Regions from separate parts of the Rhizobium sp. NXC24 genome, predicted to be linked through region 2. Evidence: riboswitches for the same ligand, from Rfam matches in the RefSeq annotation. Region 2 holds a riboswitch; the other holds the start of a gene.
What was found. A riboswitch is a leader RNA that binds a small molecule or an ion and turns the genes downstream of it on or off. The one in region 2 is predicted to bind cobalamin.
Positions count from the first base shown of each region.

Region 1 (10,726 bases), 1.5 Mb from region 2:
GTCGACCCAATCGTCACCGCCGCAACGCAGCCGAAGACGGTCGAGATCAACGAGTTGAATTATCAGGATTTCTAGCGCATCCGCTATCGGGCGGGAGCCGCCCGATAGCGGATAAGTAGTCTCGATTCAAAAGGCTTAGGCTTCTATCTGCACATCCGTTTTAGGCCGCGAACAGCAGGCCAGAATGTAGCCTTCGTCGATTTCGTCGTCGAGGATGCCGCCATTATGGTTCATCTCGACCTCGCCCGACAGTTTCATCACCCTGCAGGTGCCGCAGAGACCGGATTCGCAGGCAGCACCGATGCGTACGCCGGCGCCGCGCGCGGCCTGCAGGATCGTCTGGCCTGGGGCGCAGGCGACATCCCTGCCGGCCATGGTGAAGCGGATCGAGGTCGCCGCGTCCATCGACGCGTCATCGCTGACTTCGGCCAGCGGCGTTGCCGCCTGCGCCGGCTGGAAGCTTTCCTGATGGTAGCGCGCCATGTCGAAGCCGTGGGCTTCCAGCATGGAGCGGACGGCATCCATGAAGACTTCAGGGCCGCAGCAGAAGATGGTGCGTTCCATGAAATCTGGCGCGAGCAGTCCGATCTTTGCCTTGTCGATGCGGCCCTTCAGCCCCGACCAGAGATCGGTGCGGCCGCAGCCTTCGACGATGAAGCCGAGATCGAGGTTCGGCATGAAGCGGGCGAGATATTCCAGCTCCGAGCGGAAGATGATGTCGGCGGGGCTGCGCGAGCAATTGACGAAGGTGATGTCCGACAAGGGCCCTGTGTCGGCCATGTAGCGCGTCATCGCCATCATCGGCGTGATGCCGGAGCCGGCCGAAACGAAGAGATATTTTTCGCCGGGATGACGGATGTGGCTGAAATCGCCGAGCGGGCCGAAAGCCTTGATGCGCATACCGGGCTTCAGGTTCTCGAACATCCAGCGCGTGCCGATGCTGTCCTTCTGCGCCTTCACCGTGACGGCCACGGAAAAGGGCCGCGACGGTGTCGAGGAAAGCGTGTAGGTGCGCATGACCGGCTCGGGCGCCGTCGGCAGTTCCAGGGTTACGAACTGGCCCGGCAGATAGCGGAACCAATTATCCTTGTCGGAGCGGAATGTGAAGGTCATCACATCGGGCGCTTCCGGCGTTGCCGACAGGCATTCGAGCAGATGCTGCCTGTCGCTCCATGGCTGCATCTGATCCAGGTGCTGATGACGGAGAGAGATGGTCATGTTCATACTCAGGCAACCGCCGACAGCTTGGCCTGATCGCCCTGCAGCCGGTTGATCATGAAATTCGAGTACCACTCGACGAACTGCATGACGCCGCCCTCGTGGAGTTCCGAATAGGGGCCGGGCTCATAGGCCGGCGAGCGTATACCGAAGGCATTTTCCTCGACGATGCGACGGTCCTGATCGTTGGTTTCCGTCCAGACATGGGTCAGTTCCTCGAGGTCATAGTCGACGCCCTCTACCGCATCCTTATGCACCAGCCATTTGGTGGTGACCGCGGTTTCCTCGGCGCTGATCGGCAGCACGCGGAAGGAAATGGCGTGGTCGCCGAGAAGATGGTTCCACGTTGTCGGGTAATGGAACAGGATCATCGCACCGATATTGTTGATGGTGACGTCAGGCGATAGCGGCCGCTTGACGGCGCGCCTGCCGGACATGGTGTAGCTTTCAGCCCCTTCGATCAGCGGCATGCGGGCGGCGCGGAACTGACCATCGGGTGCGATCTTGAATTGGCTCGGCAAGCCGGCGGCTTCGCAGCGCTGCCAGTGCTCAGTGATGAGGGGATCGTTCATCGCACCTTGTACACCCGTGATGGTCGGCGCTTCCGGGTAGGTACGGCAGAGCTCCGGATGATTGGCGGCGCAGTGATAGCACTCGCGATTGTTCTCCCATACCAGCTTCCAATTGCCCTTTTCGATAATGGTGCTCTGGAAGGCGACCTTCGTCTCGCCGATGCGATGCGGCGCCATGTAAGGCTCGATCGCGGCGCGGACCGGGGAGAAATCCGGGGCGTTTTTCGCCAGACAGATGAAGATGTAGCCGCCGACGCTCTCGCAGTGAACCGGCTTCAGGGAGAACTGGCTCTTGTCGAAATCCTCCGCCATCTGCCGGGCGAAGAGCAGCGAACCGTCGAGTTCGTAGGTCCACTGATGGTAAGGGCAGACAAGCTTGGCCGAAGAACCGCGCTCGGATGCGCAGACACGCGAGCCGCGGTGGCGACAACTATTGTGGAAGGCGCGGATGACCTGATCCCGGCCGCGGACGATAACGACGGGATAATCGCCGACCTGGACCGTGAAATAATTGCCGGCCCGCGGCACTTCGCAATCATGGCCGATGAACAGCCAGTCGCGATAGTAGATCATCTCCATGTCGAGCTTGAAATAATCGGGGTCGGTGTAGAAGGCCTGCTCCAGGCTGAAACCCTGGCGGCGGTTCTTCAATTGTCGCAAAACGTCGGTGCCGATATCCATGTGCCTATCCTCGTGCAATACCAGGCAGTAGGCAGAGGACATGCACCGGCCGGCCTTAAACAGCCCAACGCATTACCCCCCGACTGCCCGCCGCGGTCAGTGAAATCTGTCGTCCCCAAGGCTGGTTTCCGGGCTCTGGAGCGGTCCTCAAGAGGACCCCATGGCGCCTTCCCAGGTTGTTCTCGACCCAGTGGCTTTATCTGCCATGCCTCACTCCACCACCGTTGCGGGGGCAGCGCCGGATTTTGACCGGCTTCCCAATTCTCCGCCTCCCTAATAGACGGCACCTTGAGATTGAGGTCATCATAGCTCCCGCCTCACGCGTCGCTCTGCTGCAATGCGACATCGGCTTCGAAATTGGCGACAGGTGAGATGAAGCTTGGAAATGACGCGAATTTTGTCGCGATAATACGAACCAATTCAAACTATTAGCTCGGTCCCGGCAAGACGATCGTCCGTGTGAACCATTCTGCGCTCCATGACGCTTTATCTTGATTGCGACAGAGCGATGGGCGATGAATTTTAGGGACGATCTTGTCCGGCGGAGAGCGCCTTCAATGCCGCCATGGCACGCTCGGCATCGGCGATCGGCACGAAGATATGGTCATGATAATAGGCCGCAACGACATTGGCGCTGATGCCCTCGCTTCCGAGTGCCATAGCAAAGGCCGCCGTCAAGCCCACGGCCTCCAGCGAGGAATGGACGTCTAGGCTAATCATTCGCATGGCGGGTTCAGCCGGAAGCCCCGCCTGCCGGGCGGCCTCGATCGGAAGGATCAGCGTCATTCCCTCTTTTTCGTGGAACATTCCGATCGGCTTCAAATGGATATAGTCTGTCAGCATTGAAGGCGGCACGCAGCAAAAGACGAATTCGCCTTCAATGAGATTTGGCTTCATGCTCGCAATCAGCAGTTTGAGTTCGGTGATACCCGGCATGGCTCTGATCCTTCCAAACATCCCAGCGTGGCGCGCTTAAGCCCGGCTCAAGCTAGGCGATCTATTAACTGCTATCCATACCCATACCGAGAGTGCCGCCATGGCCAAGCTCAGATATTTCGACGCCAAGAAGCCCGCCGAACCGGAACCGGAATTGCCGGCGGCCTCCCATAGCGAATTCCTGCGCACCGGCCGCATCACCCGCGACAGGGCGCATTGGCTGGCCGAAGAGCGGCGCTATCTCAGCTATGAGGAAGTGGCCGAGCGCACGGCGAATAAGCTGCGGAATGCTGGCGAAAAGACCCACGATCGGCTGAACAGCTTTCACCAATCGATTCGTTTTCCGAAGCTGATCTTCCATCACACGCTGAAGGACACGCCGCATCTCGGTTATTGCCATGTCACTGCGGCGCGAACGCAATTTGCGCAGTATGAAGAGGTGAGCTGGGCCTTCTACATCGCCAACTTCTTTGCCCGCATCGGGCAGAACGACAATTTCTTCGAAAATATCAGCCTGAAATATTCGCGGATGTATTTTGCCGTCGCCGTCTTGCCGGATCAGGAATCGCCGGAAAAGAAACTGACGATCAACCGCGAGGTCCGAGGCAACGGCGTACTCTTCCACACACACGATCCGCAGATCGCCATCCGCAACGTGTTGCTGCTTGGCGCGCGCAACGAACAGCTCCGCGACATCATTCGCCAGCTTTGATCATTGATCCCCAAACTTGAAAAGCATAAGAACGGCCTGAACTACAACGGTCAGGCCATGGCGCGACACATAGACATTCTCCAGGATCCCGAAACGGCTATAGCTGCGGCGTCGGAAACGCTTGCCGAGGGGCTGCCGATCGGGTTGCCGACCGAGACGGTCTATGGGCTTGCCGCCGATGCCACCAATCCCGCTGCTATCACCCGCATCTATGAGACCAAGGGGCGGCCCCGCTTCAATCCGCTGATCTGCCACATGAGCGATCTCGCCATGGCGGAACGCCATGCGATCTTCGACCCGATCTCGCGGAAGCTGGCCGAAGCCTTCTGGCCCGGTCCGTTGACCCTTGTGCTGCCGCTGCGGCCGGAAAGCGATATCCATCCGCTGGCGACCGCGGGGCTTGATACGATCGGCATCCGTGTGCCGCAGGGTTTTGCTGGCGAGCTGATCCGCGCCTTCGGCCGGCCGCTCGCCGCCCCCAGCGCCAATACGTCCGGCAAGATCAGCGCCACCAGCGCCGATCATGTTCATGACGATCTCGGCGAACGGATTACACTCATCCTCGATGCCGGCGCTTCGGTTGTCGGCGTTGAATCGACGATCGTCAAGGTTGAGGACGGGGAGATGCGCCTGCTGAGGCCGGGGGGCCTCGCGGCTGAGGAGATCGAGCGGATCGCAGGTCAGCCGCTCAAGCGCAAGAACGGCGCCTCGCCGGCCATTGAAGCGCCAGGCATGCTTGCCTCGCACTATGCGCCAGGTGCTGCGGTGCGGCTCGATGCGACTGCTGTTTTACCGGGCGAGGCGTTGATCCGTTTTGGGCGACCGGACATTGCCGGTGCGGAGAACGCGGCCATGGTGCTCGATCTCAGCCCATCCGGCGATCTTGCGGAAGCCGCCGCCAATCTGTTCGATTTCATGAAACGCGCCGATGGCAGCGGCGCGGCAATGATCGCCTTTTCCAGCATTCCCGACGAAGGCCTCGGCGAAGCCATCAACGACCGCCTGCGCCGCGCGGCCGCGCCCAGAGAGTAAATCCGGTCAAAGACACATCGGCAAAGGACACGCCATGAGCAGCTCCGCCCCCTCCTCCGCCCTTCTGGATCGCTTTGCCGCGATCGTCGGCGAAAAGCATGCCGTGCAGGACCCTGCGGAGATCGCACCGCATCTTATCGAAAATCGCGGGCTCTATCGCGGCGCATCGCCCCTGCTCCTGAAGCCGGGCTCGGTAGAAGAGGTTTCGGCAATCCTGAAGCTCGCCAGCGAGACCGGCACGGCCATCGTGCCGCAGACCGGTAATACCGGCCTTGTCGGTGGCCAGACACCACGCGAGGGCGGCTCTGACATCATCCTCTCATTGGAGCGCATGAACCGCATCCGCGACATCGATCCGGTCGGCAATACCATGATCGTCGATGGTGGTTGCATCCTGGCTGATGTGCAGAAAGCGGCGGAAGAGCATGGCCGCATGTTTCCGCTGTCGCTCGGCTCCGAGGGCTCCTGCCGCATCGCCGGCAATCTCTCCACCAATGCCGGCGGCACGGCCGTTCTTGCCTACGGCAATATGCGCCAGCTCTGCCTCGGCCTTGAAGTGGTGCTGCCGACCGGCGAAATCTGGAACGGTCTTCGGCGGCTGAAGAAGGACAATACCGGTTACGACCTGCGCGACCTCTTCATCGGCGCCGAGGGAACGCTCGGCGTTATCACCGGCGCGGTGCTGAAGCTTTTCCCGCAACCGCTTGGCCATCAGGTGGCTTTTGCCGGTATCCAATCGACCGAAGACGCACTGACACTGTTCAAGAATGCGGCCAGCCTCTGCGGCCCGGCGCTGACCGGCTTCGAGCTGATGCCGCGCATCGGCGTCGAGTTCACCGCTCGCCATATTCCGGGCGTGCGCGATCCGCTGGAAACAGTGCATCCCTGGTATGTGCTGATCGATATCTCCACATCGGATTCGGCCGAGACCGCCGAGAGGATGATGACGACGCTGCTGGAGCAAGGTTACGAGGCCGGCCTGATTCAGGATGCGACCATCGCCAATTCCGAGGCGCAGCGAAAGGCGCTGTGGCACATGCGCGAGAGCATGTCGGACGCGCAGAAGCCGGAGGGCGGCTCGATCAAACACGACGTCTCCGTGCCGGTCGCGCAGATCCCGAAATTCATGCACGAGGCGGAGAAGGCAGTGATGGCCGCCATGCCCGGCGCCCGCATCTGCGCTTTCGGCCATATGGGCGACGGCAATATCCACTACAACATCTCGCAGCCCGTGGGAGCGGACAAGGCGGAGTTCATCGGCCGCTGGCGCGAAATGAACAAGATCGTGCACGGGCTGGTGCTGCAACATGGCGGCTCGATCTCCGCCGAACACGGCATCGGGCAATTGAAGCGCGACGAACTGGCTTCGATCCGCCCTGAAATCGAGATGGATCTGATGCGCCGGATTAAGACGGCGTTCGACCCGGCAGGGATCATGAATCCGGGAAAAGTCCTCAAGATCTGAGAGCCGGTTGGCTGCCTTAAACGGGTAGCAACACGCTATGGAAGGGTTCGGCATGGGCGACAAACGCGTATATGTGACGTCAGTCAGCAGCAGCGGCGTGCATAGTTTCAGCAAGCAGAACAAGGATCACATTCAACTGCTGACGGGGCTCGGCGTGGAAGGCGACGCGCATATGGGGGTGACGGTAAAGCATCGCTCGCGCGTCGCGGTCGATCCGACGCAACCCAATCTGCGTCAAGTGCATATTATCCACGAGGAGCTGTTCGACGAACTCACAGAAAAGGGATTCTCTGTTGCTCCGGGCGACATGGGCGAGAATATAGCGACCCGAGGGATCGACCTACTTTCCCTGCCTCAAGGGGCGCGCCTGCATATCGGCGAGGAAGCGATCGTGGAAGTGACTGGGCTTCGCAACCCGTGCAAGCAAATCGACGATTTCCAGAAGGGCCTGCTGCATGCGGTGCTCGATAAAGATGCCGATGGAGGTCTGATCCGCAAGGCTGGCATCATGGGTATCGTCTCGCAGGGTGGCCGCGTGCAACCCGATGACGCCATCCGCGTCGAGCTGCCGCCGCTGCCGCATATCAAGCTCGAGCGCGTCTGATAAAAAAGAAGCGGCCTTCCGTTGGAAAGCCGCCTCGTTATGCCGCTCTCATGTCGCGCTAGCCTTGCAGCCTGCTTGATCAATCGAAATCGTCTTGGCCCGAATTGCCGCCGCCATTGCGGTTGCCCGAGATGATCTCACGCTTGCCGACATGGTTGGCGGGGCCGACCAGACCGTCCTTTTCCATGCGCTCGACGAGCGAGGCAGCGCGGTTATAGCCGATGCCGAGGCGGCGCTGGATGTAGGAGGTCGAGCACTTCTTGTCGCGCATGACCACCTTGATCGCCTGTTCGTAGAGATCGTCGCCGTCTTCCGAGGCGATGGCGCCCTTGTCGAAGACAGCCGTGTCTTCTTCCTCGTCGTCTTCTTCCTCGTCGGCGGTGACCGTATCGAGATATTCCGGCCGCCCTTGAGTCTTCAGATGTGCGACGACCTTTTCGACCTCTTCATCCGAAACGAAGGGACCATGGACGCGCGAGATGCGCCCGCCGCCGGCCATATGCAGCATGTCGCCCTGGCCGAGGAGCTGCTCAGCGCCCTGCTCGCCGAGGATGGTGCGGCTGTCGATCTTCGAGGTCACCTGGAAGGAGATGCGGGTCGGGAAGTTTGCCTTGATCGTACCGGTGATGACATCGACCGAGGGACGTTGCGTCGCCATGATTAGGTGGATGCCTGCGGCGCGCGCCATCTGCGCCAGACGCTGGATCGCGCCTTCGATTTCCTTGCCGGCAACCATCATCAGGTCGGCCATTTCGTCGACGATGACGACGATATAGGGCATCGGCGTCAGGTCCATTTCCTGCTGTTCTTCGATCGGGGCACCCGTGCCCTTGTCGAAGCCGGTCTGGACCATGACATGGATCGTCTCGCCCTTTTCACGGGCGGAAGCGACGCGGCTGTTATAGCCGTCGATATTGCGCACGCCGAGGCGCGACATCTTGCGATAGCGATCCTCCATCTCGCGCACAGCCCATTTCAGCGCCATGACGGCCTTCTTGGGATCGGTAACGACCGGGGTCAGCAGATGCGGGATGCCGTCATAGACGGAGAGTTCGAGCATCTTCGGATCGACCATGATCAGGCGGCATTGCTCCGGCGTCATACGATAGAGCAGCGACAGGATCATCGTGTTGATGGCGACCGACTTGCCCGAACCGGTGGTGCCGGCGACGAGCAGATGCGGCATCTTGGCGAGTTCGGCAATGACAGGCTCGCCGCCGATCGTCTTGCCGAGGCCAAGCGCCAGCTTGTAGCCACTCCTCTCGAAATCCGCGGACTCAATCATTTCGCGGAAATAGACGGTCTCCCGGGTGACGTTCGGCAGTTCGATGCCGATGACATTGCGACCGGGAACGACGGCGACGCGGGCTGACAGAGCCGACATCGAGCGAGCGATATCGTCGGCGAGATTGATGACGCGCGAGGATTTGACGCCGGGGGCCGGCTCGAATTCATAGAGCGTTACCACAGGACCTGGACGGACATGGATGATCTCGCCCTTGACGCCGAAGTCTTCGAGCACGCTTTCTAGAAGGCCGGCATTCTGCTCCAGCGTTTCCTGCGTCATGATCACGCCGGTCCGGGCGGCAGGCTCCTGCAGCAGTTCGCGGGGCGGGAGCTCATATTCACCCTCACCGCTGCGGGCGATCGGCCGCCATTCCGGAAGAGCCAAGGCATTAGCCCTGCGCGGTGTAATCTGCGGCGGCGGCGGATCGATCAGACGCTGTTTGGCAGCTTCGACGGCGGGAATGACCGGCTTTGCTTCAACCATGGGAGCGGCCGCAGCCGGCGCCGGCGTGCGAACCGGTATCGGCGCGACGACCATGACCGGAGCCGGAGAAGGCAGGCTCGGAGCCGCAGCCGGCTGAACCTCGACAATGGCCTCTGCCTCACCGGCAAATACTGCGGTGACGAAGGCGGGCGGGATGAACGCGACAGGTTCCGTCACCTTTGCGTCCGCTTCGACCGGCGCTGCGGCCTCGATCGAGGCCGGCACAAAGGGCGCCAGTACCGCAGCTTCGAGCGCGGCAAGCTCGTCCATCACGAATGCGCCGACCGGGGCCGGCTCCATAGCCGGAGCAGGTGCGGCGGAGGCAACGGCCGTTAAAATTTCGGTCTGTAGCGGTGAGTCTACGGCAGGCGACGGGCGGCGGCATTCGACGACGCGGAATTTCGCGACGATCGATTCGACCTCAGATTGGATCTCAGGAACGAGCATCGGCTGGACCGGCTTGCCCTTGATGGCGGAGAGGAATTCACCATCGAAGGGCATGGCGTCCCAGAAGGCGAAATCCGAGAGATGGGCAAGCCGCGATTCGACCACAGGCGCGGCGACTGATTCTTCAACTTTCGGCAGCGACGAGGAGGCATCCAGCGCGATCGCGGGAGCTCTATGGAATGCGGTAGCGATGACGGTCATCTCCAATGCGTCCGGCTGCATCGCCGGAGATTTCTGAATTACGGTAGGCTTGAAGGTCTCACCCACGAACGGCATGTCTTCCCATGGCGGCAGTTGGAATTCTGCCGACTGGTCCATCTGCGGACGATCGATAGAGCCATGTGATTCGGGCACCGGCGGCTCAATGACGCGCATTGCGGCGTGGTTGACGGCCGCGGGCGCCGAGGTGGGCGCAGGTTCCACGGGCGGACGCCGGCTGATGATCTCGGTCTCGCGCGTGCGGGTGAAACGGACGTTCGGTCCCATCAGGAAGGCGTTTTGCCAGCCGGGCGAGGCAAGCTCCTCTGCGGAGATCCCGTGCGGCGTGACAGGCATGATGGGGCCGCTTGCCGCCGTGCTGGCTTGCAAGGCCTCCACGACAGGTTTTGGCGCGGCGGCGATTCGCAGGCGAGCTTCTTCGGCATGCCGCAATTCCTCGGCACGGCGCTGTTCTTCCGCGCGCCGCTTTGCTTCGCGCGCATTGCGGATCTTTTCTTCCAGGAATGCGCGGCGGGCAGCGATCTGCTCGGCCCGGCGGGCCTCTTCTGCGACCTGCTCCGGGTCCGGCTCACCCTCCTGCTGGAAGCCGGTTGCCGCATTCGAAATGTTCGTTCGAGAAAGACGCATGAGACCTGCAACCCAGTCATTGATATTGCCGATGGCTTCTCAAATCGAATAGGGCAAGGACGGTTAATAAGTTCCTTCTTATCGGCCTCGAACGCACTTATTCCGCGTCTCCAGAACCCGAGGGCGACCCATACCGGCACGGCTGCAACAGGTATGCCGACGGCTTTCGCGCCGCACATCGAAGCGGCGCGAGGCATCAATTTTGGCGCTGTTCGTTATTTATTGGAAAGCTGGGCGATCGAAAGCAGCGTATCGGCACTGATGCCGACGCTCGAGGAACCCGACAGAATCGATAGGGCGGGCGATGTCGACGAAGTGGTGTTGTTCTCGATATCGTACATGGCGGAGAACCGCTGCAGAAGCTTGTTGACCTTGTCCGGGTCCTGCAGGTCGGTGACATCAAGATAGCTGCCCAACACCTTGGCCTGCTGATCGACATCCA
Region 1 is NZ_CP024311.1:894,085-904,810, reverse strand. It holds gene NXC24_RS04400 (GH25 family lysozyme) at 1-75, shown strand, start outside; gene NXC24_RS04395 (hybrid-cluster NAD(P)-dependent oxidoreductase) at 136-1,224, opposite strand; gene NXC24_RS04390 (aromatic ring-hydroxylating dioxygenase subunit alpha) at 1,227-2,471, opposite strand; cobalamin riboswitch at 2,573-2,777, opposite strand; gene NXC24_RS04385 (ACT domain-containing protein) at 2,994-3,407, opposite strand; gene NXC24_RS04380 (DUF6656 family protein) at 3,508-4,119, shown strand; gene NXC24_RS04375 (L-threonylcarbamoyladenylate synthase) at 4,177-5,151, shown strand; gene NXC24_RS04370 (FAD-binding oxidoreductase) at 5,186-6,616, shown strand; gene NXC24_RS04365 (MOSC domain-containing protein) at 6,669-7,220, shown strand; gene NXC24_RS04360 (DNA translocase FtsK) at 7,300-10,284, opposite strand; gene NXC24_RS04355 (DUF1217 domain-containing protein) at 10,500-10,726, opposite strand, start outside.
Region 1: another riboswitch for cobalamin. It lies ahead of NXC24_RS04390 (aromatic ring-hydroxylating dioxygenase subunit alpha); the one in region 2 lies ahead of NXC24_RS11575 (DUF1636 domain-containing protein).

Region 2 (10,726 bases):
TTCGATCATTGCCGTCGGGATGCCATAGCGGCCCGAGGTGAAGGGCTTTTCCTCACCGGAATCATAGACGAAAACACGGGTCGGCTTCTCGGCACGGCTGATCTTCGCCTGGATACCGCCAAGCTGCTTGCGATAATCCGCCACTAGGGCCTCCGCCCTATCCTCGACACGGAAAATCCTGCCGAGATTGAGCAGGTCGACGAACATGTCGTCCATGGTCGGCTTGTTCTTCTGCATGACGAAGATGCAGGATTCGGTGAGCTCATAGACCTTGATGCCGAAGGGCGCCAAAGTCTCCGGCGTCACTTCGCCGCCCACTTTCATGCCGTAGTTCCAGCCGGCGAAATAAATGTCGGCATTGGCTCCGAGCAACACTTCCTTGGTTGGATATTTCGGCGACAGCTCCGGCATTTCCTTGATGCCGTCCCGCAGCTTCTCATCCAGCGTCTTCCAGCCGGAAACCCCGGTGTAGCCGACCATGCGATCCCTTAGCTTCAGCGCCAGCATCATTTCCGTGAGGTTGACATCGTTGGAAACGGCGCGCTCCGGCGCCTTGTCGAAAGTGACATCGCGATTGCAGCTACGCACGGTGACGGGCTCGGCCAAAGCACCGCCGGCAAAGAACGTGCCGAGCAGCAAGGCGGTAGCGGACAAGGACATGCGGAAAGACATGGATGGCTCCAAATTATCGAAGAGAAAACGTAAAACGATGGGATGTGTCGCCCACGACCTGACGGCTCGCTTCGACACGGAATGCGGATGAGATGCGCTCGGCGGTCAGAACCTCGATTGCCAAGCCATGGCCGCTCAGACGGCCGAAATCGAGCACTGCGACATGCGTGGCGAAATCGGCGGCGAGATTGATGTCGTGCAAGGTCGTGATGATCGTCCGACCAAGGCCTTTCAGCAGCTCCAGTATTTCGAGCTGATGGCGGATATCGAGATGGTTGGTTGGCTCGTCGAGGATAATCAGCTCCGGCTCTTGCGCCAGCGCGCGGGCAATCAATACCCGCTGCTTTTCGCCGCCCGAAAGCGACGCGAATTGCCGGAGCGCCAGATCCTTGAGCTCCAGGCGGACAAGTGCTGCCGCGGTCGCCGCATGATCCTCCTCGCTCCAACGCGCCATGCCCTTGCGATGGGGAATGCGGCCCATCATCACCACATCGCGGACGCTAAAGGGAAAATCGCCCGGCGTCTCCTGCAGGACGACGGCGATACGCTGCGCCGCCTCGCGCGGGCCGATCGACCAGAGATCGATGCCGTCGAGACGCACGCAACCCCGTTGCGGCCGGATACCACGATAGAGGCAGCGCAGCAGGGTCGATTTACCCGCCCCGTTCGGGCCGATGATTGCCAGCCGATCACCAGCTTTGACGGACAGGCTGATGTCCCGGATGATCGGTTTACCCTTATGCGGGCCCCAGGTGACGCCGTCAGCTTCCAGTCGCAAGCATTTTTCCAGCATGACCCCGCTCCTACTGCAAGAGCGTTGCTTGGCGTTCGGCCGAAACGATCGCAGCCGGAATGCGCGCCAATGTCTTGCCGCCCAGCATTTTCGGGCGTTCGCCTTCCCTTGTCAGGCCATCGGGCCGATCGCGGTAAAGCTCGGCGAAGGAGACGAGTGCCCCGATATCCGCCTCGCCCGCGATGTCGCCGAAGAGGTAGGTCGCCTTTGCCGTTGCCTGGAAGGCGACGGTGCATGGCCGATCGCAGCCGGCCATGCAAACGCTGCCCTCCAGACTGAAATCGTCGGAAAGTGCCGCGCCAGCCTGGGTAATGGCGGCCTGTAGATGCTTCAGCAAATCAAGACCGGGACGGCATGGCGCGCCGACGTGACGGCAATTCGTGCATACGGTGATCCGATGCGTCTGCTCTCTCGCTGTATCCATGAAAAGCCTCCCGGAGATCTCGCCGGAGGCAAAGTCAAGATAGGGCCTGCGGACACAAACGCGCCCTCGCCCAACCACTGAATTTCCATCGGAACACCCCGTCCGTTGCGGTTGACGTCATCGATGGCAGGTCTCCTGGCTCGCGGGTCACAGCCCGTTCGCACCTTCCCGGCATGAAGCCAGTGGCATGTCGCGAACGCGCTCTCCGCTTACAGTTGCGGGGGCAGCCACGGTTTTGGCCCCTGATGGGTAATCCGCACCGTGTTCCCTTTTCAGCCGCCCTCCGGATGATTCCGGCGGCAGCACCATCGGTATGGTTCATCTCACAGAAAATCGAAGCGAGCAATGGTAGTGTCATTGAGGTCTGCACTTGTCCCCGAATTCCGGCTGGCGTGAATGGCAAGCGCATTTGTTATGTTATTACGTTACTAATTTCAATCAAAAAATAAGGCATGGCGATGAGGCCGAAGCTCGTATTCATAAGGGCTGTTGAACATGGCAAATGACCTCGCCTCCGAGTTTAGGCGAGCGACAAAAATCCCAATCACACCGCCTTGCACTGCGGATAGAACCGGGCCGCCACGCCTTCGGCGGCCGCATAGGCCTGCGTGACGATCTCGGGCACGAGATCGATGTCCGGCAGGCTGCCGAGCCCCAGCGGGCCGATGGCGAAAAGTCCCTCGATTATGCGGCCATCTGTGGAAAGCGCGCCCGTTGCTTCGACAGCAAGGCCAAGACCGAGTTCATCCTGTGTGGCGAGGCCCGCGTTGATCAGGCTCCGCATCAATGGCGTATCGAGATCGGGCTCCCGGCAGCGGCAATCGATCACCTCGTCGGCATAGATCTGCTCCACGCCCTGCTGACCGGCCGGCTTCAGCATCAATCCGGTCGGCGTGCGCCGTAGAAATTGCCCGCAACGCGACAGCGTATTACCCTCCGCCAGCTCCTGCCTCAGCCGGACATACAGAGCCTCCGGCAGACGGTTTCTATGGCTGTCGTAAAGGGCGCGCAGATGGCGGTTGAATTGCTGCTTCTGTCCGGCCGGCAGCGAGCGCCAAAGGGAGCGCGCATGTTTGCGCAGGCCGTTCATGACGGATTGCCAGCTTTGCCCGCTCGCCTCCGCATTCTCGCAAGCCCGCCGAATAAAACGCACAATCTCGCTGAGACTGCCGGGCATTGCTTCTGCAGGAAAGACCGGATCGGCATTGCTGCGGGTGTGGCTCTGCGGCAGAAAGCCGTGTCTCGAAACGATGGTGATCTGCCCATCATAGCCGTTGTCGCGCATCTGCAGCAGCCGGTCCACGACGCGCAGACCGCTACCGAGCAAGACCGTATGCGGGCGCGACACTAGGCGGCGGGCGCGGACCGTCGTCGGCGTCGCCACCGGTTCGCCGCTCTGCGGCTCGTGATCGGCAATGCCGTAACCAGTCGCCAGGACCACGGTGTCGAACGGGGGATAGACGGCGCCGGCGCTCTCCACCAAAAAGCGGTCGCCATGGCTGCGGCGAAGGCCGATCACCGTCTCGCCGCTGACCTGCACCGCAATATCCCGCCGCGAGGACAATGCCTCGGAAAAGCGCTGGTACACATAGTCGCTGAAAATGCTTTTGGGGACGAATATCTGCAAAAAGCCCGGTATGGCCGCCGGCACGGCACTGCGGAACGCGGCATTGCTACAGAGCCAATCGTTGAAATCATCGGGATCGCCAGCGGAAACCGAGAGATCGCGCACACGGCTGTTCAGGATTTCGCTGCTATGGCCGGAAGCCAACGCCTGACCGCCGCTGACGCTGGAATTGGGGTCGAAGAGCTGCAGATGAAAAGGCGTCCGCACCGTCTTCATCAAGGCGATCGCCGTCATCATGCCGGAAAAGCCGCGGCCGATGACAGCGATGCGCGGCATCGCATAGGCCTGCGCCGAGGCATTTGCCCTGGCAGAAAAAAGTCCCTGAACCGTCATATCAACTCCTGGGGCAAGAGGTGGTCGATCATGCTTTTCTGAGGGCACGCTGATACTTTGCCTGTGACCCGCACACAGCTCGCGGCCATCAAACGCTCGGCCGCTAGAGCGCCGCGCGTCGTAAACGCATTGGACGCTCTGGTTCTTGAATCCAGGGCATCCCTCTACCTGACGGGATGCTCTGGGCGGGCTCCCATTCAAGCTAGGAAGCCCGTTGCCTTCGTCAACCTGGACACACATCGAGCCATTGACGGCTCGACAAATGTCATTGTCGCTATTGTCTACTTATTTAGTCGTATATGAAAGCGCGAAAATGCGCCGGTAGCAAGCGCTTTCTTGCGACCGCATTTTTCATGGAAGACGACGCTTATGGCATGGCCCCGCACAGGACGTCGTGCAACGGTGGTCTTGCCCGCCTGAATTGCCGATCCTCGACCCCCTTCGTGAACGCGGAAAAGAGTTGGAAGCCCTGCTCCCATCGGCCAAAACCGCTGGCGATATTGATGTGGCCGGCATGGCCGAGATCATGAAGCTCACTATCCCATCGCGCGGCATGATGCCGAAGCTCGACGAAATCCATGTACGGATCATCGCGGCTGCCAACGACAAAGCTCGGAAATGGCAGAGCTTTAGTCGGCATTGTGCCGAAATCGATGGCGCCGGGATGCAGCCTCTCCGTCCGGTCGAGATCACAGGGAGCCACAAGAAAAGCGCCTTTCACATGCCGGGCGGCGGGGCGATCTGCGAGATTTGCGGCAAGCAGGCATCCGAGACTATGCGTGACGAGCCAGGCTTCTTCCACCCGCTCCAACTCTCTCTCCAGCGCCGCCAACCAGTGTTCCAGCACCGGCCTCGACCATGAAGCCTGACGGACGATGGCCGCAGAGGTCTTATCACGCGCCCAATGGCGCTGCCAATGCCCCTCGGCGGAGCCGTTTAAACCCGGAAGAATCAGTGTCGCGACCACGGCGCTCTCCTGGATGCGAGCGATGGCTGCATTGAGCCGCCCGCTTACAATTTCTCCATTCGGTGCCTATTATGGCGGATAGCGAAATCTGCATAAGCAAAGAAAATCTATTGTATAGTAGATCTATAGAAATTACGATCATAGCGCTTTCGCATAGCTAAGTCACTGATATGCCATCGTTGATGGGGTTATGAATGGGAACTGTTTCACAGTTGCACGAGCGCACCAGACCGCTCGCACACCGCATTCAAAGCGACGAGGAAGCGCTGGAAATCGCGCGATCGCTGGCCATCCAATTTGCACGGCAGGCAAGCGACCGCGACATCAACCGGGTGTTGCCCTACGAGGAGCTGGAGGCCCTGTCGCAATCCGGCCTGCTCGGCATCACCACTCCGTCCGAATATGACGGCATCGATATTTCCAACTCCGTTCTTGCCGAAATCATAGCCATTCTGGCCGAAGCCGATCCTTCGATCGCCCAGATTCCGCAGAGCCATTTCTACATTCTGGAAGCGCTTCGCGTCGATGGCAGCGAGGAACAGAAGAATTTCTTCTTTACCAGGGCGCTGGCCGGTGACCGCTTCGGCAATGCATTTTCCGAAGTCGGCACCGGAACGGCCGGTCAATACAACACGCGCCTGACATCGGACGGGTTGGGCTATCGCGTCAACGGCCGCAAATTCTATTCCACCGGCGTACTTTTCGCCGACTGGATCGGTATTTTTGCGCTGAACGCAGACGACGAACTCACCCTGGCACTTGTCCCGCGTGGCGCTGAAGGCATCCAGATCATGGATGATTGGGACGGTTTCGGTCAGCGCACATCCGGCAGCGGCACCACCATTCTGCATAATGTCTACGTTAACGCCGACGCTGTCGTCGCGCATCACAAGGGCTTCGAGCGGGCGACGACCATCGGTTCGGTCGGCCAAATTATCCATGCCGGCATCGATCTCGGCATTGCCCGCGCCGCTTTCACCGAGACCGTGGAGTTTGTGAAAACGCACGCACGCCCCTGGATGGACAGCGGCGTCGAGCGAGCGGCCGATGATCCGCTGACCATCGCCAGGATCGGCCAGATCGCCATTCGCATCGAGGCAGCCGCAGCCATGCTAGAACGCGCCGGCAGGAAGATCGATGTTGCTCAGATCAATCCAACGGAAGATGATGTGATCGAGGCCACACTTGCTGTGGCTGCCGCGAAAACCCTGACGACGGAAATAGCCATCGAAGCCTCGAATACACTGTTTGAGCTCGCTGGCACCTCTTCGACCCGCATCGGCCTCAATCTCGACCGTCATTGGCGCAACGCCCGCACCCACACGCTGCACGACCCGGTTCGCTGGAAATATCACATCGTCGGCAACTATCATCTCAACGGCGTAACACCGCCGAAGAACTGGACGCTCTGACGAATTTTGTATCGGAAGGTGGAGAGAGACCGTGACTGCAAATCGCCGTGCCAGTTTGGAAGAGATACGGGCCTTTCACGCGAAAATGATGGCTGCCGCCAGCAATTCCCATGATGAAAGGCTTGAGCGGATTTTCGAGCTTGTACCGCGCGAAGCGTTCCTGGGTCCTGGGCCTTGGCAGATAAAGGTCAATCGGCGCTACATTGAAACGCCCGGCGCCGATCCCTCCATTCTTTATCAGAATGCGCTCGTCGCTTTGGACAGAACCAAAGGCATCAATAATGGGGAGCCGTTCCTGCATGCGGCCTGGATCGGGGTTGCCGCCCCGAAGTCCGGCGACACCGTAATCCATATTGGCGCGGGGACGGGGTACTATACGGCGCTCCTGTCGATGCTGGTGCTGCCAAATGGCCATGTTCATGCGTTCGAAATCGAAGAGGATTTGGCCAACCGTGCACGCGCAAATCTGGAGCCATTCGAGGGAATTTCCCTCGTCCATGGCGATGCGACCACTCTGGCGCTGCCGAATGCCGATCTCATCTACGTAAATGCCGGCGTAATCGCCCCACCGGCATCGTGGCTTAAAGCATTGCGGCCCGCAGGCCGGATCATCTTTCCGTGGCAAGCCAGCAAGAAGGCAGGGCTTGCTGTCCTGATCACCCGCACGGAAACTGGCTACGCAGCACGGCCTTTGATGCCGTCATGGTTCATTCCCTGCGTCGGCGCCTCGGATGTGGACCAATGCAGCAAGTCTCCGAGCCGTGACGACGCCTGGTCGATCCGGAAGGTTTGGCTGACCGAGGATCGCGCGCCCGATGAATCCGCCGCCGCGATCTACAGGGATCTTTGGTTCTCAAAAGCCGGTGACGGCGAACAATAAGCTTGTTCGGGAACCCAATGGGTTAGCCGATATTCGAAGCGCGATAATCTTCCTGCTCTTCGATTTCGATTCCAGGCCCGCCGCCGGCGACGAACTGTTCGAGCGTCATATTGTCGAGAATCGCCGCGATCGCGTCGCGGACTTCCGTCATGGAACGGCGCACATGACAGCGCTCCGGATCGGCGCAATCGTCGCAGGCTTCATAGGCCGTGCGGCTGGCGCAGCGGATCGGCGCGAGCGGACCGTCGAGCGTGCGGATGACATGGCCGATGCGGATATCGGAGGCAGGGCGCGATAGCGAATAGCCGCCGCCTGGCCCCTTCTTCGAGCGCAGCACGCCGGCATTGCGCAGTTCCAACAGGATGGTGTCAAGGAATTTCTTCGGGATATTATTGCGGGACGCGATGTCGTTGATAAACGCAGTTTCGCCCGGCCCGAGGCGTGCCAGGTCCACCAGCGCCTTCAACCCGTATTTTCCTTTTTTCGTGAGCATCGCTATCCACTTACTGCAAAGTCGATTGTTGTAAGCCCGGCACGATTCGATCGAGACTCAACCGGCTTGTCCTGTTCGTCATTGACCTCGGAAGTAACGCCGCCGCCCCGTGCGAACAAGATAATAACTCACAAATTGTATAGTTTATATGAGTAAATTTGGGCAAATGTATCGCTCAAGCAACGTTTTTGCACTTTTTTCTACCTTTACGCGGCGCTGCTATCGACTTTTGGCTTGTTATGCTTGCGCTGGGTGTGTTCGGGGGCATTTTGGGCAATCGCCGACGCCACCTGTTCGGCGACAAAAACGGCATGCTCGACCACTTCGGGCAGGCCCATAAGTTCGCCGAAAGTGCCCCGCGCCAAAGGCCCGGAAATGAGCAGCGACGGTGCCGTCTTACCATCAGCGCCGAGCGCCAGCGATGCCGTATTGCAGGCAAGGCCGAGCCCTGTGGCATCGATGGCGAGATAGCCCGCATCCGCAAGGGCGCCGATCCAGCCTTGCGAGCCCAGAATGCCGCGATGGCCCGGCCCGGTCGTCACGACGACCGCATCGAATTGGCGATCGAGGCTCCTGCCCGAGCGGCTGAGCCGAAGCGTACAGTCGATCACCTCGCCCTTCGCCTCTACGGACGCGACGGAAGCCGCGAGTACATCGAGCCTGCCGGTGCTGATCGCCTCCTCACTGACGGCCTCGACCTGCGGCGCGACACGGAAGCGATGCACATCCCAAAAGGGCCGCAAATGCCGCACCACACGACGACGCTCGCTGAGCGGCATTGCCTGCCATAAATCTCCTCCCTGCGCGCGCACCTGATCGATCACCGCATGCCAAGTCCATCCCTCGCCTTCTGCCTTACGAATAGCGGCGCGCACGCGCCTCAGAAGATCAAGCGCTGTCCGTGACGGCTGACTGACGAAATCGCCGAACAACTCCTGCTTCACCGGCGCATGCCCGCGCGATCGCAGCCCGCGTCGGGAAATTGCGGTGATCGGTCCTTTATGACCACGCAGCTCCAGCGAGGCGATGACGTCGGCGGAGGTCAGGCCGTTACCGACCACCAACACCCGATCGCCGGGGCGGATGGCATCGAGCGCATCCGGCCGCGTCGGGTCCGCGACGAAACGCGGATGACCGGCAAGCGCATTTTGCAATGACCGCGGCGGCAGAGGCGACGGATGGCTTGTGGCGATGACGAGAATATCCGCCTCCAAGCGCCGCCCTGCCTCGCCCGTGATCACCCATCGGTCATCCAGCCGCCGGACATCCGCAACCCTTTCCGCGACATGGGTGATGGCACCGCCATCGATAAAAGGCTGCACCATGGCATTGATATAACGACCAAAAAGCCCGCGCCGCGGAAACAGGCTGCCATTCGCCGCGACCGCCGTCTGGTCGCCTTCCAGCGCATTATTCTCTTGAAGCCAGCGCTGGAAATGTTCGAGATCGTCAGGAAACAGGCTCATCTTAGCTGCCGGCACATTGATGCGATGCGCGGGGTCGCGGGTATCATAGGCAAGCCCCGCCCCGAGCCTGGCGCGCGGTTCGAAAATGAAGAGTTGACCGGGCTGCAGCGCTTCCGATTGCAGCAAGTGAAAAGCAACCGCCGCCCCCGAAATGCCGCCGCCGATGATTGCGATGACGGGCCGATCACGCGATTGATCGTCAGAACAAGTGGTCATCGCCAAATCCTTCCAGATCGATCGATTGCGCCGAACACTTCGCCGGCGGCAACCGAAAATGCCTACGGCATAGGAATATACTCTATAAATTTTATTGACAATAGAATGCCGATGGCAGCGCGATGGTTCCAACCGGCTGCTGACCATCCGTGACCGCCGACACATCCATGCAAATAAGGACTTCTTTGTGCCTCGCACAACAGCGTTATCGCACCGCAGGATGTGAAAACCTTGGCATACACGGAACAAAGGCACATACTACCGATTGTTCTAATACATGTTCTCTGGGAGGAGAAACATCATGGAACTGCTGCACCTGCTCACCCCCTTCGACTATATGCTGGTTCTGGTTCTCGCAGCCATTTTCGTATTCAGCGTTATGGAAGGCGGCGGGCATAAGAGGCATTAGTTTGCCCCGGCCGAATAGCAGAATTTCTCCAAAGCCCAGCAGTGGCGAATTGAAGGTTTGGCGTGTGTTTTCGCCGTCTATCCTTCTGCAAAATTTATGATTTTGATCCCGCTTCGAATGAAAGCGATCTGTAGATCGCGTCAGGAGTAGAACGCGGTCGAAGGAACAGTTCCGTTTTTCCGCAGTTACCTTTTTGTAAAAGGAGAACGCGATGCCAAAATTGAATGCAGGTTTCACGGGAACGCCGGTCGAGCAGCCCGAAGGAGTGAAAAGGGCGGTAAAGTCGGCAACATCCATGGCCAAGCGCGAGGCGCAAGCCGTTGCTATAGGCGCTCAGGAACACCAAACAACGACCGCAACGATCGTCGCAATTGGCGCAATTATTTTTGGATTGGGCTACCTGATGGGAAGAAACGCCGCGGAAAGCGAGCGCTCACATCACTGGTGGTAATCCCCAAATGCTGCCGCAGTCGTCAGGACGGCATTTCTTGAGTCATTCGGCAGCAGGCAAAGCGAGATCACAGTAAATTCCAATCATGGGAACTTACCTGAACGCCAACGGTTAGATTCAGAGAACTTTGGGTTTGGCATGGCCATGCAAAGTCACCTTGCGTTCATTCTTTATGCAGGCACCGTAGTCGCGATGGGATGCATCCTGATTCTCGCAACGCTGATTGCGCCGGATCCCGATTACTCGAACCGCCTTCCCGCATCACCTTATGCAATCAATCATGCGCAATGAAGTCGCGCGCCCATGTCGCCGCATGATGCGTGCATAGCGACCTTGTGGCCACACTGGCCACGCCGGGCTCTGGAAACAGAAAACCGCAACAACCTTTATTTTCAAGGCTTTGCGGTAATTCTCAGAAGAAATTTTGGTGGGTGATGTAGGGCTCGAACCTACGACCCGCTGATTAAGAGTCAGAGGGTCTCGCGTTTCTTTCTGTCCGCCATTCCTGCCCTTGTCAACAAAGTTGCCGGATCAAAGCCTTAGAAACAAGGCCAAATTTGTTGACGCGCAGTTTCATCCCATA
Region 2 is NZ_CP024311.1:2,352,382-2,363,107, forward strand. It holds gene NXC24_RS11565 (ABC transporter substrate-binding protein) at 1-672, opposite strand, end outside; gene NXC24_RS11570 (ABC transporter ATP-binding protein) at 686-1,465, opposite strand; gene NXC24_RS11575 (DUF1636 domain-containing protein) at 1,476-1,889, opposite strand; cobalamin riboswitch at 1,997-2,214, opposite strand; gene NXC24_RS11580 (FAD/NAD(P)-binding protein) at 2,434-3,849, opposite strand; gene NXC24_RS11585 (alpha/beta hydrolase) at 4,217-4,816, opposite strand; gene NXC24_RS11590 (SfnB family sulfur acquisition oxidoreductase) at 5,011-6,228, shown strand; gene NXC24_RS11595 (methyltransferase domain-containing protein) at 6,260-7,108, shown strand; gene NXC24_RS11600 (Rrf2 family transcriptional regulator) at 7,131-7,601, opposite strand; gene NXC24_RS11605 (FAD/NAD(P)-binding protein) at 7,808-9,283, opposite strand; gene NXC24_RS11610 (hypothetical protein) at 9,904-10,143, shown strand.